One region of the Solidesulfovibrio fructosivorans JJ] genome, then DNA from elsewhere that is predicted to be linked to it. Evidence: riboswitches for the same ligand, from Rfam matches in the RefSeq annotation. Region 1 holds a riboswitch; each other region holds the start of a gene.
The links. A riboswitch is a leader RNA that binds a small molecule or an ion and turns the genes downstream of it on or off. The one in region 1 is predicted to bind cobalamin.
Positions count from the first base shown of each region.

Region 2: another riboswitch for cobalamin. It lies ahead of DESFRDRAFT_RS20410 (ribonucleoside triphosphate reductase); the one in region 1 lies ahead of metE (5-methyltetrahydropteroyltriglutamate--homocysteine S-methyltransferase).
Region 3: another riboswitch for cobalamin. It lies ahead of DESFRDRAFT_RS12425 (sirohydrochlorin cobaltochelatase); the one in region 1 lies ahead of metE (5-methyltetrahydropteroyltriglutamate--homocysteine S-methyltransferase).

Region 1 is NZ_AECZ01000012.1:119,374-124,424, forward strand. It holds gene DESFRDRAFT_RS10575 (glutamine amidotransferase-related protein) at 1-1,387, shown strand, start outside; cobalamin riboswitch at 1,548-1,753, shown strand; gene metE (5-methyltetrahydropteroyltriglutamate--homocysteine S-methyltransferase) at 1,935-4,235, shown strand; gene DESFRDRAFT_RS10585 (anaerobic ribonucleoside-triphosphate reductase activating protein) at 4,434-5,051, opposite strand, start outside.
Region 2 is NZ_AECZ01000066.1:707-5,757, forward strand. It holds gene DESFRDRAFT_RS20395 (UbiX family flavin prenyltransferase) at 1-21, shown strand, start outside; gene DESFRDRAFT_RS20400 (bifunctional homocysteine S-methyltransferase/methylenetetrahydrofolate reductase) at 90-1,922, shown strand; gene DESFRDRAFT_RS21665 (hypothetical protein) at 2,190-2,453, shown strand; cobalamin riboswitch at 2,579-2,791, shown strand; gene DESFRDRAFT_RS20410 (ribonucleoside triphosphate reductase) at 2,933-5,051, shown strand, end outside.
Region 3 is NZ_AECZ01000016.1:82,589-87,639, reverse strand. It holds gene DESFRDRAFT_RS12435 (ABC transporter ATP-binding protein) at 1-92, opposite strand, end outside; gene DESFRDRAFT_RS12430 (FecCD family ABC transporter permease) at 89-1,132, opposite strand; gene DESFRDRAFT_RS12425 (sirohydrochlorin cobaltochelatase) at 1,132-2,019, opposite strand; cobalamin riboswitch at 2,142-2,322, opposite strand; gene DESFRDRAFT_RS12420 (hypothetical protein) at 2,343-2,699, opposite strand; gene selB (selenocysteine-specific translation elongation factor) at 3,156-5,051, opposite strand, start outside.

The sequences.
Region 1 (5,051 bases):
GCTCACCACGAACCCCAATTTCGATGTCGTCGTCACCCGCGTGGCGCCTGTTTTGTCCTTTAAAAACGCCACGGGCGGCCAGGGGAAACGCGTCTACGAAATCCAGCTCGCCCGCGACAAGGCGTTCGCGGTCGGCCGCCTCGACTACACGCTGCCGGAAAACCCCGAAGGCGTCAGCGCCCTGGCCATTTCCGAGCAAAAGCCCCTGGCGGATGGGACCCGCTGGTACTGGCGCGTGCGGGCCACGGACGAGAAGGGCGCGCACGGGCCCTGGGCGGTCAGCCGGTTTTCGGTGGATACGGCGAGCGACAAGGCCTTCATGGACCTGACCCGGGCCGTGCCCGTGAGCGTGAAGGTTTCGAGCGGCTCGGACCCGAAAAATCTCATCGACTATACCGACCAGGGCCTTTCCACCCAGTGGCGGGCCGCGCCTCCGGGTCCGGACAGGGCCTGGGTGGAGCTGGATCTGGGGCGGAGGCGGACCATAAGCCGCATCTGGATGCTGGCCGATTCCGGCAGCCGGGACGGCTGGCCGGTGGCCTTCCGCTGGCTGGCGAGCCCCGACGGCGTTGCCTGGAAGGAGGTCGTCAAGGTCACCGACGGCGATACCTACCGCTTCATTCTCGATGTCGACGGGGTTTCGGCCCGTTTCTGGCGGCTGGAGATCAGCGACTGGACCGGCTATGCCCCGGGCATAAACGAGCTGCTGCTGTATTCTCCGGGGCATCCTCCCGTGCCGAGCCCGCCGTCCGGGCCGTATGTCCTCGTCATCGGCAACCAGCACAACGGCGCGACGTTTACGGAGCTGGCCGCGCGCGTCCATGAGATGGTCCCGGAACTGGCGACCGTGACCGTGCCGTATTACGAAGCGAGCATGGCCCTGTACGAGGCGCTTGCGAAAAAGCCGGTGGCCATTTTGCTCAGCGGCAACAACGCCGACTACAACGACCTGCCCATGTTCGAATACAACGGCGAATTCGAGATCATTCGCGCCGCGCCGGTTCCCATCCTCGGCATTTGCGCCGGGCACCAGATGCTTTCCTTCGCCTCGGGCTACACCCGTGTGCGCTCCATGGGGCATTCCGACATTTCCGCCATGGAAAAGCCGGACCGGTACGCGGAGATCCGCACCCTCGTCGACGATCCACTGTTCAAGGGCCTGCCCCAGCCCTTCACCGCGCCGGAAGTGCACGGCTGGGCCGTGTACGACCTGCCGCCGGGGTTCGAAGTGGTGGCCGAGTCCACGTACATCCAGGCCGTGCGCGGCCGGGACGGACGTCTGTACGGAACGCAGTTCCACCCGGAGATCAAGGTTTCCTACAACCAGGCGGAAAATGTGCTGCGGCGCTTTCTGCGGGACGCCCTGTCGCGATCGCAACCGCGTTGATACAAGAAATACCGCCCCGTCTTGCGTGAACCTGTTCTCCTTTTTGAAAGTTTTTGGGAGGGGAGAGCGCGAGAGGGGGACACTTTTTTCAAAAAGGGTCCCCCTCTCGCATCTCCGTTTCTTCCCCTCCTCCTCATTGACAGGGGACTGGAATTGGGCCATTGACGGGCCGATTTGTGGTAAAGGACCTTTCGAGAAACGGAAGACGGTGCGAATCCGTCGCAGACGCGCTGCTGTGATCGGGGTTTGGCGGCGGTTCTCCACTGGGTCGGGCGAAAGCCGGCCTGGGAAGGAAGCCTCCGGATGCTGATGGTCCCTTTGGGGACCGCCCCGTAAGCCAGAAGACGCCTCGAATCGGTCGGTATCCAGGCCTCGCGACATGGGCCGGAGTGACCGTTGCGCCGGACGCGTTCGCGTTCCCGGATCGTCACCCGTGGCCCGTTCCCCGCATGTTGGGGACGGGTTTTTTTGTTGCGTGCCGTTTTTTGGTCATGCCGGCCGACGCCAACCGCCCGTGGACCACCCGGGCCAACAAGGAGCACGTTGCATGGTGACGCATTTGCTGGGATTTCCGCGCATGGGGCGGGGTCGGGAACTCAAGGCCGCCCTTGAAGCGTACTGGGCCGGCGGGATCGACGCCGCCGCCCTCGGGGAACGGACCGCCGCCTTGCGGCTTTCGCATTGGACGCTTGCGCGCGAGGCCGGCATCGACCTCGTGCCGGTCGGCGATTTTTCCCTCTACGACCACATGCTCGACATGGCCTGCCTGCTGGGTGCGGTGCCGGAGCGCTTCGGCCATGCCGGCGGGGAGGCGTCCCTCGACACCTTTTTCGCCATGGCCCGGGGCGTCCAGGACGGAACGCGCGACGTGGCGGCCATGGAGATGACCAAGTGGTTCGACACCAACTACCACTACATCGTGCCGGAGTTCACGCCGGGGCAGCGTCTTGCCGTGGTCGGGTCGAAAATCTTCGACGAGGCGCGCCAGGCCGCCCAGGCCGGGTTCGCGGCCAAGGCCGTGCTGCCCGGGCCTTTCACCTTTCTCATGCTCGGCAAGAGCGTTTCTCCCGGCTTCGACCGCTTTTCGCTGCTCCCGGACCTGCTTGAGGCCTACCGGGACATCCTCGGCCGCCTGGGCGCGCTGTGCCCCTGGATCGAACTCGACGAGCCCATCCTGGCCCAGGACCCGCCCGAAGCCCTGGCCGGGCCGTTTAAGGAGGCGTACGGCGATCTGGCCAGGGCCGCCGGTCCGGCGAAGGTGATGCTCGCCACCTACTTCGGCGGCATCGCCCACAACCTGTCCTGGGTGGAAGGGCTGCCCCTCGGCGCGCTCCATATCGACTGCGTGCGCGACCCGACCCAGATCGCCTTGGTCGCCAAGGCGCTGTCCCCGGAGACCGCCTTGTCGCTGGGGCTCGTGGACGGGCGCAACATCTGGCGCGTGGACGCGGCCGCCGCCCTGGCGCGCATCGAGCTCGCGGCGGACCACGTCGGGGCGAAGCGCCTCATGCTCGCGCCGTCGTGTTCGCTGCTGCATTGCCCGGTGGACCTCGAGGCGGAAAGCGCCCTCGACCCGACCATTCGCAGTTGGATGGCCTTTGCCGTGCAGAAATGCCGCGAGGTGCGCCTGCTGGCCGATGCCGCCGCGCCCGGCGGGCCTGAGCGTTCGGAGGTGGCCGCCGCCCTGGCCGCCAACCGGGCCGCCTGGGAAAGCCGGCGGGAAAGCGGGGTCGCGACCGACGCGGCCGTGCGCCATCGGGTGGAGGCCATCACCGTGGACATGTTCCACCGGCCGGCTCCGTACAAGGAACGCGCCGGATTGCAGGCGGCCGCCCTTTCCCTGCCGCCCGTCCCCACCACCACCATCGGCTCCTTCCCCCAGACGCCGGAGATCCGGCAGGCCCGGCGGCGCGCCAAAACCGGCGAGATGGACGCCGCCGCCTACGAAACATTCCTCAAGGAGACCATCGCCGACGTGGTGGCCCGGCAGGAGGCGCTCGGCCTCGACGTGCTGGTGCACGGCGAACCCGAACGAAACGACATGGTGGAGTATTTCGGCGAGCGGCTCGCCGGCTTCTGCTTCACGAAAAACGGCTGGGTGCAAAGCTACGGCGCGCGTTGCGTCAAGCCGCCGGTCATCTACGGCGACGTGTCGCGCCCCGGCCCCATGACCGTGGACTGGTCGACCTATGCCGCGTCCCTCACCAAGAAGCCCATGAAGGGCATGCTCACCGGCCCGGCGACCATCCTGTGCTGGAGCTTCGTGCGCGACGACCAGCCCCGCGAGACCACGCGCCGGCAGATCGCCCTGGCCATGCGCGACGAGGTGGCGGATCTGGAGCGGGCCGGGTTGCGCGTGATCCAGATCGACGAGCCGGCCCTGCGCGAGGGGCTGCCGCTGCGGCGCAAGGACTGGGAGATGGCCCTGGCCCTGGCCGTGGACGATTTCCGGCTGACCGCCGCCGTGGCCAAACCGGAAACGCAGATCCACACCCACATGTGCTACGCGGAATTCAACGACATCGTGCCGTCCATCGCCGCCATGGACGCCGACGTCATCAGCATCGAGGCCAGCCGCAGCCGCATGGAGCTTCTGACCGCCTTCGCGGACTTCCAATATCCCAACGAGATCGGTCCCGGGCTCTACGACATCCACAGCCCGCGTGTGCCGTCGGTCGAGGAGATGGAAGCGCTGCTCAAACGCGCGGCCGAGGTCATCCCGCCCGAACGGCTGTGGGCCAACCCTGATTGCGGGCTCAAGACCCGGGCCTGGCCGGAAGTCTCGGCCGCCCTGGCCAATATGGTGGAAGCAGCCCGCCGCGTCCGCGCGGTGTTGTTGAAGAGGTAAAGAGCCTCCGGCGGCCAGGGGGAAACTTTTTGAAAAAAGTTTCCCCCTGGACCCCCTTCAAAAACTTTTAACGGGGTGAGGGGGATACGTCCCCTTGCCCCCCTTTGAAAGTTTTTGGGGAGGGTGGGGGTCCGGGGGAGGGAACCCTTTTTTTCAAAAAAGGGTTCCCTCCCCCGACTCTTCCCCTCCCCTCCCCAATCACCGCACGGTGATGGAGAGGCCGGGGGCTGTCTGGCGCAGCGTTTCCAGGAGCTCGTCCGGGAAGACGGCCGGTCCGGCGGCGCTGAGGTTTTCGTCGGCGCAGCCTTTGGGCTGGAAGGGCTGGATGACCCAGGTGGGGACTTCCTGCCGGTCCAGTTCGTCGGCCAGGGCGGTCATGTCCGTCGGGGTGAGCAGGGCTGGGTGCCAGGTGGTGCGCACTTCGAAGGCGACATGGGACTGTTCCAGGAGTTGGAGGCTGGCCGAGGCTTGGGCCGCGCTTCCGGGGACGCCGGTGATGCGGCCATAGGCCGCGGCCGGGGCCTTGATGTCGCAGCCCACCCAGTCGCAATAGGGCAGCGCGTCGGCCAGGGCGTCGGGGAACATGCCGGCCGTGTGCAGGCCGATCTTGAAGCCGAGGTCCCGTACGGCCGTCATGGCCGCCGGCAATCCCGGCTGCGCCGTGGGTTCGCCGCCGGAGAAGACCACCGCGTCGAGGAGCCCTTGCCGGCTTTCCAGCCAGGGCAGGGTGTCGGCGAAGGCCTCGTCGGCCTCGCCGTCGCTTTCGCGTAGGGTCGCGTTGTGGCAGTACGGACAGCGCCAGGGGCAGCCCCGGCA
Region 2 (5,051 bases), on a different contig from region 1:
TGGGACGGCCGCGAGGGTTGAGGCGGCAGGCGGGACGCCCGCGTTTTTCCCCAGCGCTTTTCCACGCATAATCCCAGGAAATCACTGCCATGCGACACGACCTTCTCACGACGTTGGCCAAGCGGCCGGTTCTTGCGGACGGGGCCATGGGCACGCAACTGCTGGCCAGGGGCGCCGCCCCGACGGCCTGCCTCGACGCCCTCAATCTGGATGCCCCCGAGATGGTCCGGTCCATCCACCTGGACTATCTGGCCGCCGGAGCCGAGGTCATCGAGACCAACACCTTCGGGGCCAACCGCAAGAAGCTGGAACGGTTCGAGCTGGCGGACAAGGTGCTGGAGATCAACCGCCAGGGCGCGGCCCTGGCCCGGGCCTGCGCCGGGGATGACGCCTGGGTGGCCGGGGCCATGGGGCCCCTCGGGCGCATGCGGGAAGAGGCCCCGGACCCGGCGGAAATCGCCGCCCTCTATGCCGAGCAGGCCAGGGCCCTGGCGGAAGGCGGCGCGGACCTGCTGTTGCTGGAGACGTTTTTCGATTTCGAGCTGCTGCGCCTCGCCCTGCACGCGGCCAAGTCCGCGACCTCCCTGCCCGTGGCGGCGCAATTCGTCTTCGGCGGCACGGGCCTGTCCTTGAGCGGACACACCATGGCCGAGTGCCTGCGGCTTCTGCGCCGGGAAGGCGCGGACATCGTCGGGCTCAACTGCGGCAGCGGCCCCCAAGGGGCGCTGGACATCCTGCGGGCGGCCGGCCCCCTCGAAGGACCGCTGTCCGTGTTTCCCAACGCCGGCTTCCCGGAACGGCGGGGCGACCGGCTGGTGTACCCCTCCTCCCCGGAATATTTCGCGAGCGTGCTCGTCCAATGCGCGGACCACGGGGCGCGGCTTTTGGGCGGCTGTTGCGGCACGGGCCCGGAGCATATCCGCGCCCTGGGACAGGCCCTGGCCCACCGCGCCGGGACAGCCCCCAGGCAGGCCGCCGTCGCGCCGGGACCGGACACGGCGGCGACAGGCCGGCAGCCCGGCAAGCCCCGGCCGTGCTTCCTCGACCGCGTGGGCAAGGGTCCCCTGTTCCTGGTGGAACTCGACCCGCCCAAGCACCTGGACGTGTCGGGGACCCTCGAAGGCGCGGCCAGCCTGGCCTCGGGCGGCGCGGACGCCATCACCATCGCGGAAAATCCCCTGGCCTCGCCCCGCCTGTCCAACATCGCCCTGGCCAACCTGATCCGCGCCCGCACCGACGTCGAGGTCATCGTCCATCTGACGGGTCGGGACCGCAACCTCATCGGCATGCAGTCGACCATCATGGGGCTGGCCTGCCTCGGGTTGGAAAACGTGCTGGCGATCACCGGCGACCCGCCGTCTTCCGGCGGCGAGGAACGCTTGTCCGGCGTCTACGACGTGCGTTCCTACGAACTGATCGGCATGCTCGACTGCTTCAACAAGGGCCAGGATCCCCAGGGCCGGGACATGCGGCTGCGGACCAATTTCCGCATCGGCGCGGCGTTCAATCCCAATACCCGCAACATGGCCATGCAGGTGCGCCGCATGCGGCGCAAGGCGGAGCTCGGAGCCGCCTATTTCCTGACCCAGCCCGTGTATTCGCGCGAGAAGGTCGATGCGATCCTGGAAGAGACGCGCGATTTCCCCTGCCCCATCTTTCTCGGCATCATGCCCCTGGCCAGCCTGCGCAACGCGGAATTCCTGCACAACGAATTTCCGGGCATTTCCATTCCCGAGGACGTGCGCGACCGCCTGCGCGCCGCCGGGGACGGCGAGGCCCGGGAAGGGTTGGAAATCGCCTGGGAGCTGATGGCCTACGCCCTGCCGCATTTCGCCGGCATCTACCTCATCCCGCCCTTCAACCGCCACGCCGTGGCCCTCGAACTCATCCGGCGGGCCCGGGGGGATGTCCCCGCATCCTGACAGCGCCTCGTTGCCGTCCCCTCCTTGCGACAGGCGGCCCATGCCGCGCCACTCGCGCACCGCGTCGCCGCAATCGGGAAATTACGGCCCATCCGTTGCTTCCCCGGCGAATATGGATAGTTGAAAAGCGTACGCATCCTCGTTTCATATCCGGGAGAAACGCATGGCCCGGAGAACGGGCGCGCCTTGTGCGAGGGAGGAAAAAAACATGCCGTCTAGGCGGGGACGGCGAAATGGTTCATGAAATAACAAAAGGAGGCAGCCATCATGCAAGGCGACCACGAACACCACCATGACCATACCCATGAGCATAGTCACGAACACGAGCACGAACACGAGCATCCCGGCATCGGCAAGCACACCCACAAGCATGTCCATGTCCACAGCCATGAGCATGCCCACGAGCACAAGCATCCCCACGAGCACGGCGCGGGGGAAGGCGTGCACGAACACCAGCATACCGGCGAGCACGGCCCTCACGACCATGTCCACCCGGACCACGAGCACGAGCCCCACACCCACGATCACTGAGTGACGCCGCGCCGACGACGGATTTTTTTTTCAAATCGCCCTGAAGCGCCGGGAGGGCACGGCCGGGGCCCGATAGCGGACGTTCGCGTCCCTCGGGGCCGGTTGACTCTCCCGGCCGCCCCCCCCTATACCATGGCAGCGCTGGTGCCCGTCCCCCCGGGACGGGCTGCAAAAGAGAACCCGGTGCAAGTCCGGGACTGCCCCGCAGCGGTAAGCGAAAACGACCTCCGCCACGAAGCACTGGGCCCCCCGGCCTGGGAAGCGGCGGACAGTAGGCACCCGGCCTGCCGGCCGCCATGTTCGCAAGTCCGAAGACCTGCCAGCGCCCGCCCGCGAAGCCTGTTCGCGGACGAACCGCCAGGGAGCCTCGAGGGAGGGGACCGGCCTCGCAGCGCATGGGGTGGCGCTTGCGGCCGCGCGTCTCTCCTCGGTTCCGTCTCGATGTCGCATAGGGGGAACGCGATGTCGCAGGGAATGCCATGCTGGAACCGATGACCAGTTCCGATCTTGCTTTCGACACCTTGGAGCAATCCGCCGAGCAGCCCGCATCGGCGCGCGTCGCCGTGGCCGTGCCCGCGCGCATCAAAAAGCGCGACGGCAAGGTCGTGCCCTTCGACGCGGATAAAATCTTTTCCGCCATCCGCCGGGCCGGCGCGGCCACCGGCGACTTCGACGAATCCGAAGCCCGGTTGCTCACGGCCCAGGCCGTCAAGGTGCTCTCCCACCGCTTCGCCGGCCAGATTCCGGATATCGAGCGCATTCAGGACGTGGTGGAACAGGCGCTGATCTCCGCCAACCACTTCCGCACCATGCGCGCCTATTCGGTCTACCGCGAACAACGGGCCAAGCTCCGCCACGACAAAAAGACCGTGGTGGACGTGGCCGCCTCCATCAACGAGTACCTCGACCGCCATGACTGGCGCGTGGCCGCCAACGCCAACCAGGGCTATTCGCTCGGCGGGCTGATTTTGAACGTCTCGGGCAAGGTGGTGGCCAATTATTGGCTCAGCCACGTCTATCCGCCGGAAGTGGGCGCCGCCCACCGCGAAGGCGACCTCCACATCCACGACCTGGACATGCTGGCCGGCTACTGCGCCGGCTGGTCGCTGCGCACGCTGCTGGAGGAAGGCTTAAACGGCGTGCCGGACAAGGTGGAGGCCGACCCGCCGCGCCACCTTTCCAGCGCCGTCGGACAGATCGTCAATTTTCTCGGCACGCTGCAAAACGAATGGGCCGGAGCCCAGGCCTTTTCCTCCTTCGACACCTACATGGCCCCGTTCGTGCGCAAGGACAAGCTCGACTACGCCGAGGTGCGCCAGTCCATCCAGGAGCTCATCTACAACCTGAACGTGCCGTCGCGCTGGGGCACCCAGACCCCCTTCACCAACCTGACCTTCGACTGGACCTGCCCGGACGACCTGGCCGGCCAGCATCCGCGCATCGGCGGCGAGGAGCTGGACTTCACCTACGGCGAGCTCCAAGCCGAAATGGATATGATCAACAGGGCCTACATCGACGTCATGACCGCCGGCGACGCCAAGGGACGGGTCTTCACCTTCCCCATCCCCACCTACAACATCACCAAGGATTTTCCCTGGGAGTCGCCCAACGTCGACATTCTCTTCGAGATGACGGCCAAGTACGGCCTGCCCTACTTCCAGAATTTCGTGAATTCCGACCTCGAGCCCAACATGGTGCGCTCCATGTGCTGCCGGCTCCAGCTCGACCTGCGCGAGCTTCTCAAACGCGGCAACGGCCTTTTCGGCAGCGCCGAGCAAACCGGCTCCGTGGGCGTGGTCACCATCAACTGCGCCCGGCTCGGCTACCGCCATCGCGGCGACGAAGCGGGACTTCTCGCGCGCCTCGACGCCCTGCTCGACATCGCCCGGGCCAGCCTCGAGATCAAGCGCAAGGAAATCTCGCGGCGCATGGACGCCGGGCTTTTCCCCTACACCAAGCGCTACCTGGGGTCGCTGCGCAACCACTTCTCCACCATCGGCGTCAACGGCATCAATGAAATGATCCGCAACTTCACGTCCGATGCCGAAAACATCACCACCCCGGCCGGCCACGCCCTGGCCGTGCGCCTGCTCGACCACGTGCGCGCGCGCATGACCGAGTTCCAGGAGCAGACCGGCCATCTCTACAACCTGGAAGCCACCCCGGCCGAAGGCACCACCTACCGGTTCGCCAAGGAGGACCGCAAACGCTTCCCCGGCATCATCCAGGCCGGCACGACGGAAAAGCCCTACTACACCAACTCGTCCCAGCTGCCGGTCGGCTTCACCGGCGACCCCTTCGAGGCGCTCTCGCGCCAGGAGGAACTCCAGCGCAAATACACCGGCGGCACGGTGCTCCACCTCTACATGGGCGAACGCATCTCCAGCGCCGAGGCCTGCAAAAACCTGGTGCGCCGGGCGCTCTCCCGCTTCGCCCTGCCCTACATCACCGTGACCCCCACCTTCTCCATCTGCGACGTCCACGGCTACCTCGTCGGCGAGCACGAGACCTGCCCGCGCTGCGCCGCGACCGGCGAAACCCGCGCCTGCGAGATATGGACCCGGGTCATGGGCTACTACCGGCCCAAATCGGCCTTCA
Region 3 (5,051 bases), on a different contig from region 1:
CCCACCATATCCCCCGGGGCGATGCGCAGGTCGATGCCGGCCAGCACGTCGCGGCCGCCGTACCCGGCCCGAAGTCCCTCGATACGGATCACGCCCGGCCGCCTTCGCGGCCCGTGACGAGCAGGAAACAGAAAAACGGGCCGCCGAGCAGCGCCGTCACCACGCCCACGGGCAGCTCCGCGCCGCCGGGCAGGATGGTGCGGGCCAGCACGTCGGCGAAAACCAGCAGCGCCCCGCCGCACAGCGCGCTTTGCGGCAGCAGCGTGCCGTGCTCGGCGGAAAAGAGCCGCCGGCAGGCATGGGGGGCGATGAGCCCGACAAAGCCGATGACCCCGGAAACGGCCACGGCCCCGGCAGTGAGAAGACTCGCTCCGGTGAGCAGTGCCAGCCGCGCCCGCCCGGCGGCGACGCCCAATTGCCGCGCCTGGGTTTCGCCCAGAAGCAGGATGTCGCACTCGCGGATATAGAGGCGAATGAGGAGCGCGCCAGCCAGAAAACAGGGCAGGAAAAGCGCCAGCTCGGCTTTGCCCCGTCCCTGGAAGCCGCCCATGATCCAAAAGACGATGCCGGCCACGGATTCCTCGTTGAGCGCCTTGGTGAGCGAGAGCAGGGCCGAAAGAAAGGTGGCGGCGATGATGCCGGCCAAAACCACCGTCTCCCGGCGCAACCCGCCGCAGGCCCGGGCCAGGGCCAGCACGAAGGCCAGGGCCGCGCCTCCTCCGGCCAGGGCGCAAAGCGGGGTGGCGATGACGCTTCCCGAGGCGGCGGCAAGCCCGAGCGTCAGGGACAGGGCCGCGCCGAAGGCCGCGCCGCCAGAGACGCCAAGGGTGAAGGGATCGGCCAGGGGATTTCGCAGCACTCCCTGGAACACCCCACCGGCCACGGCCAGGGCCGCGCCCACGCCGTAGGCCAGCACGCCCCGCCATAAGCGCAGGTCGAGCACCACGGCCGTGAGCGCCGGATCGGCCGGCGCGGTCACGGGCAGTCCCATGGCCCGGCCGAGGACAGCGGCCACCTGGCCCGGACCGGCCGGATAGGCCCCGGCCAGGCAGGCCGTCGCCAGGGCGGCCAGCCCGGCCAGAGCCGGGAGCAGGGCACGCGGTCCCGCGCCTTGTAAGCGGTTTCGGGGCATTATTTTCCGGGCAGGGCGTCCACGGTCTTTTTCAGGTGGTCCATCCAGATGGCGGCCACGGCGTCACGATCGCCGTTGCCCTGCATCTGGGGCGTCGCGGCGATGCCGGCGGCGGCGAGCTGCGAGGCCAGGGAGTCCTTTTCCTTGCCGGCCATGTCGTTGTGGGCATGGTCCCCGGCCACGGCGAACATGGGCATGAGCCAGGCCTTTTTGATGCCGCGCTTTTTGAGCTCCGCGATAAGGTCCTCGAAGCTCGGCGTGCCTTCGACCGTGGTCACGAAGGCATTGGGGTCGAGCTGCCACAGGGTGTATTGCAGGGCCGGGTAGGCCATGTTGGCCGGGTGGTCGGTGCCGTGGCCGACGAAGACGAGCGCCTCGCCGGGCTTGCGGTCCTTGGGGGCCGAAGCGAGGAGCGCCTTGGCCACGCGCGGGAAATCCTCCTTGGCGTAAAGCAGCGGGGCGCTGACGGACACGTGGGTCAGCCCCTTGGGCAGGCCGGAGAAGGCCTCGGCCAGACGCACGAGATCGTCGTATTCGTGGCCGGGAATGGTTTGCAGGGAGAAAAGGGCCACGTCGGTGACGCCCTTGTCGGGCAGCACGGCCAGGGCTTCGGCCGGGGAGGGCGGCACGGCCTTGCCTTGCTTGGCCAGCTTGTGGCGGATCATGGAGGCGGTGTAGCAAAGGGACACCGGCACGCCGGGATAGGCGGCCTTGACGCGCTCGACCATTTTCTGGATGGCCGGCGCGGCCTCGGGCACGGAAGTGCCGAAGGCGGCCACGACAATGGCCTTTTGGGGTTGCTTCTTGGCCTCATGGCCGGCCAGGGCCGGAGCGGCCATGGCCAGGCACAGCCACAATGCGAAAAGCGCTCGCGAAAAACGGAGCATGGGGAAAACCTCCACGGGCATGGAGGGCTCTTGATAAAAAAGGACGGCGGGAAGTCCCCGCGCTACGGGTCGACGTCCCGGTCCTTACGCCCGGCCGGCAAAAGCCCTCGTTGCCGACGGGTTGGCCTGTGATCGACCGGGCAGGTCTTCCGGCTCGTCCCATCGGCTCCGGCCTTCCCGGGAAGTTCTTCCCAGTGGCGCGCGAGGAAGCCGACTGTGGGGACATACGGCGGCGGGACCGCTCCCGAATTAAACGGGATTCCCTATTGAGCCCATGTGGGCACCCGATCGTTTCCGCGCAGTACCGGGGGCGGGTGCGGCTGTCAAGGATACGTCGGGGTGCGGGTCGGCTTGAGCACGCCCCGGTCGACCAGCGGCTTGAAGTCGGCCCGCTTGGTGAGCAGCGTGGGCACGTGGAGGCTCTCCAGGAGCTGGAGCAGGATCTGGATGGTGGTCGGGTTGGCCTTGTCCTCCATGACCACGATGGCCACGTCCTTGCCGACGGCGATTTTTTCGGCCACTTCCCAGGCCCCGGTGACGGGCCTGCCGCCGTCGAGGCTGTAGGTGTTGTCCTTGACGGTGATGACGCCGGCCATTGCCGTGGCGGCGCACAGGGCCATTGCCGTGAGCAGGGCCAGAAGGGCCGGGAACGGACGCGGCCGGCATGGGTATCTGGACATCACTTCTCTTTGGGGTTAAAGATTTTTTTCACGAAATACATCCGTCGGGGGAGGTTCACCGTGACATTCGATTTCTCCGGTCTCATCGTGCTGTTCGGCTTTATTTCCGTGTTCATCGCCCTTCGGGTCATCAAGGCGCAGCAGGAAGCCAAGCCCGAGGACCAGGACTGGTAGCACCGGCTTCTGGTCAGCCAGATTTTTCACGGCGGGCGGCTGCGGCTTCCCGCCGTTTTGCCGTTTTTCCCAAAAACCTTCCCAGCGATACCCTGGCCATCCGCGCCTTTTCCGGAGTTATTTCCCTTCTCCGCGCGGCAAGAGCGTTTCCCCTCTTCCGCGATGCCTCCGGTACCCCCCATATCCCCTTTGAAAGTTTTTGAAGGGGGTCCAGGGAGAAACTTTTTTCAAAAAGTTTCCCCCTAGCCGCCGGAGGCACTCCCCCTCCTCTTTCCCTTTTCCTTATTTCCCGCGCAACTGGCGCTTGTCGCCGACGCGCACGGTCACCTTTTCCTTGTCCAGGTATTCGAGCAGGGCGATGAGGAACTTGCGGGACAGGCCCGTCAGTTGCCGAAATTCCGCCGGCCCCATGTCCGTGGCCCCGGCGGCGTAGTAGGCGCGCACCTTCTCAATGAGCCCCGTTATGGCCTCGGCGCAGAAATACATGTTCTCCTGGGCCTTGACGAGGAGCCCTTCGTCTAAGAGCACCTTGTAGACGGGCTGGGCCTCTTTGAAGGTGAGGTCCAGGGGCTCCAGGATATCCTTGACGTTGGGCGGAGTGAGGCCGCCGGCGCGGTAGGCGGCCAGGAGCGTTTCGCGCAGCTTGGCCTGGTCCGAGGCGAGCGAGACCTTGTGGTCGGGCAGGCGCAGCACGTCCTGCTCGGTGGCGAGCTTGCCGGCACGAAGCTGCCGCTCGACCACGAAATGGAAAAGCTTGGGAGCAAGCGCCTTGCCCCAGGTGGAGGCCAGCTCACTGCGCGAAATGCCGAGTTTCAGCGGTTCGCGCTTGTGGTAGGCGGCCACGAAATCGGCAAGCGATCGCGTCAGGGCGGCGACGACGTCGCCGTGGACGAAATGGCGTCCTTCCTTGCCTTCGCGGTCGACAAGCGCTGCCGCGCCCTTGTCGCACAGCCCGGAAAGCGCCTTGTCCAGGGCCTTGGATTCGAGGTTGGTGAGCGTCATCAGCCGGGCGAAGCCCAGTCCCTCGGTGCCGGCCCGGGCCAGTCGCAGGGCGACGAGTTCCGGTCCCTCGGCCGTGGCCAGGGCGGCAAAGGTGGCGGCCGCGTCGGCGTCGAAGCGTTTGACCTTGCGGGCAAGGGGCGAAAGGATGCGTCCGCCGGCCATGGTGCGAAGCGGCGCGCCCGAGCGGATGACCACCCGGTCGCCGTAGACCCCGGCCAGGGGCTCGGGAAAGCGGATCTGGCACACGGCCGTCTCGCCGGGCTCCAGCTTGTCGCGGTCGAGCAGATGCACCCGGGCCAGGACTTCCCGCGTGCCGTGGTGGAAATGCACTTCGGTGCGGTGCTTGATGCCGCGCGGGGCCGAGGCCAGGCAGGAAAGCTCCACCTCCCAGGCGTTCTCAGGGAAAAGCGTGCCCGGCCGGGCCAGCACCTCGCCGCGCTCCACGTCCTCCACCTCGAGCCCGGCCAGGTTGACGGCCGTGCGCCGTCCGGCCGGCGAGACTTCCACGGGTTCGCCGTGGGATTGCAGGCTGCGGATTTTGCTGCGCTTGTCCGAGGGGAAAAGCCGCACCTCGTCGCCGACCGCGAACGTGCCGGCAATGAGCGTGCCCGTGACCACGGTGCCGTGGCCCTTGAGGGTGAAAACGCGGTCGATGGGGAGCCGGGCCAGATCGGAACGCCGCTTCGGCGCGAAATTGGCGGCCAGCTCGGCCAGGGCCCCGCGCAACTCGGGCAGGCCGGCCCCGGTGTGGGACGAGACGGGAAAAATGGGGGCGTCGGCCAGGAACGAGCCGGCAAGCGCCGCGCGCACGTCGTCCGTGACCATCTCCAGCCAGTCCGCGTCCACCATGTCCGCTTTGGTCAGGGCCACCACCCCGGCCGAAACGCCGAGCAGGGTGCAGATGTCCAGATGCTCGCGGGTCTGGGGCATGACGCCTTCGTCGGCGGCGATGACGAGCGTCACGAAATCGATGCCCGCCGCGCCGGCCACCATGTTTTTGACGAAGCGCTCATGCCCCGGCACGTCGATGATGCCGAGCCGCGCCCCGTCCGGCAGGTCCATGAAGGCGAAGCCCAACTCGATGGTGATGCCGCGCTTTTTCTCCTCGGCCAGCCGGTCGCAGTCGATGCCAGTGAGCGCCTTGATCAGCGTCGTCTTGCCGTGGTCGATGTGCCC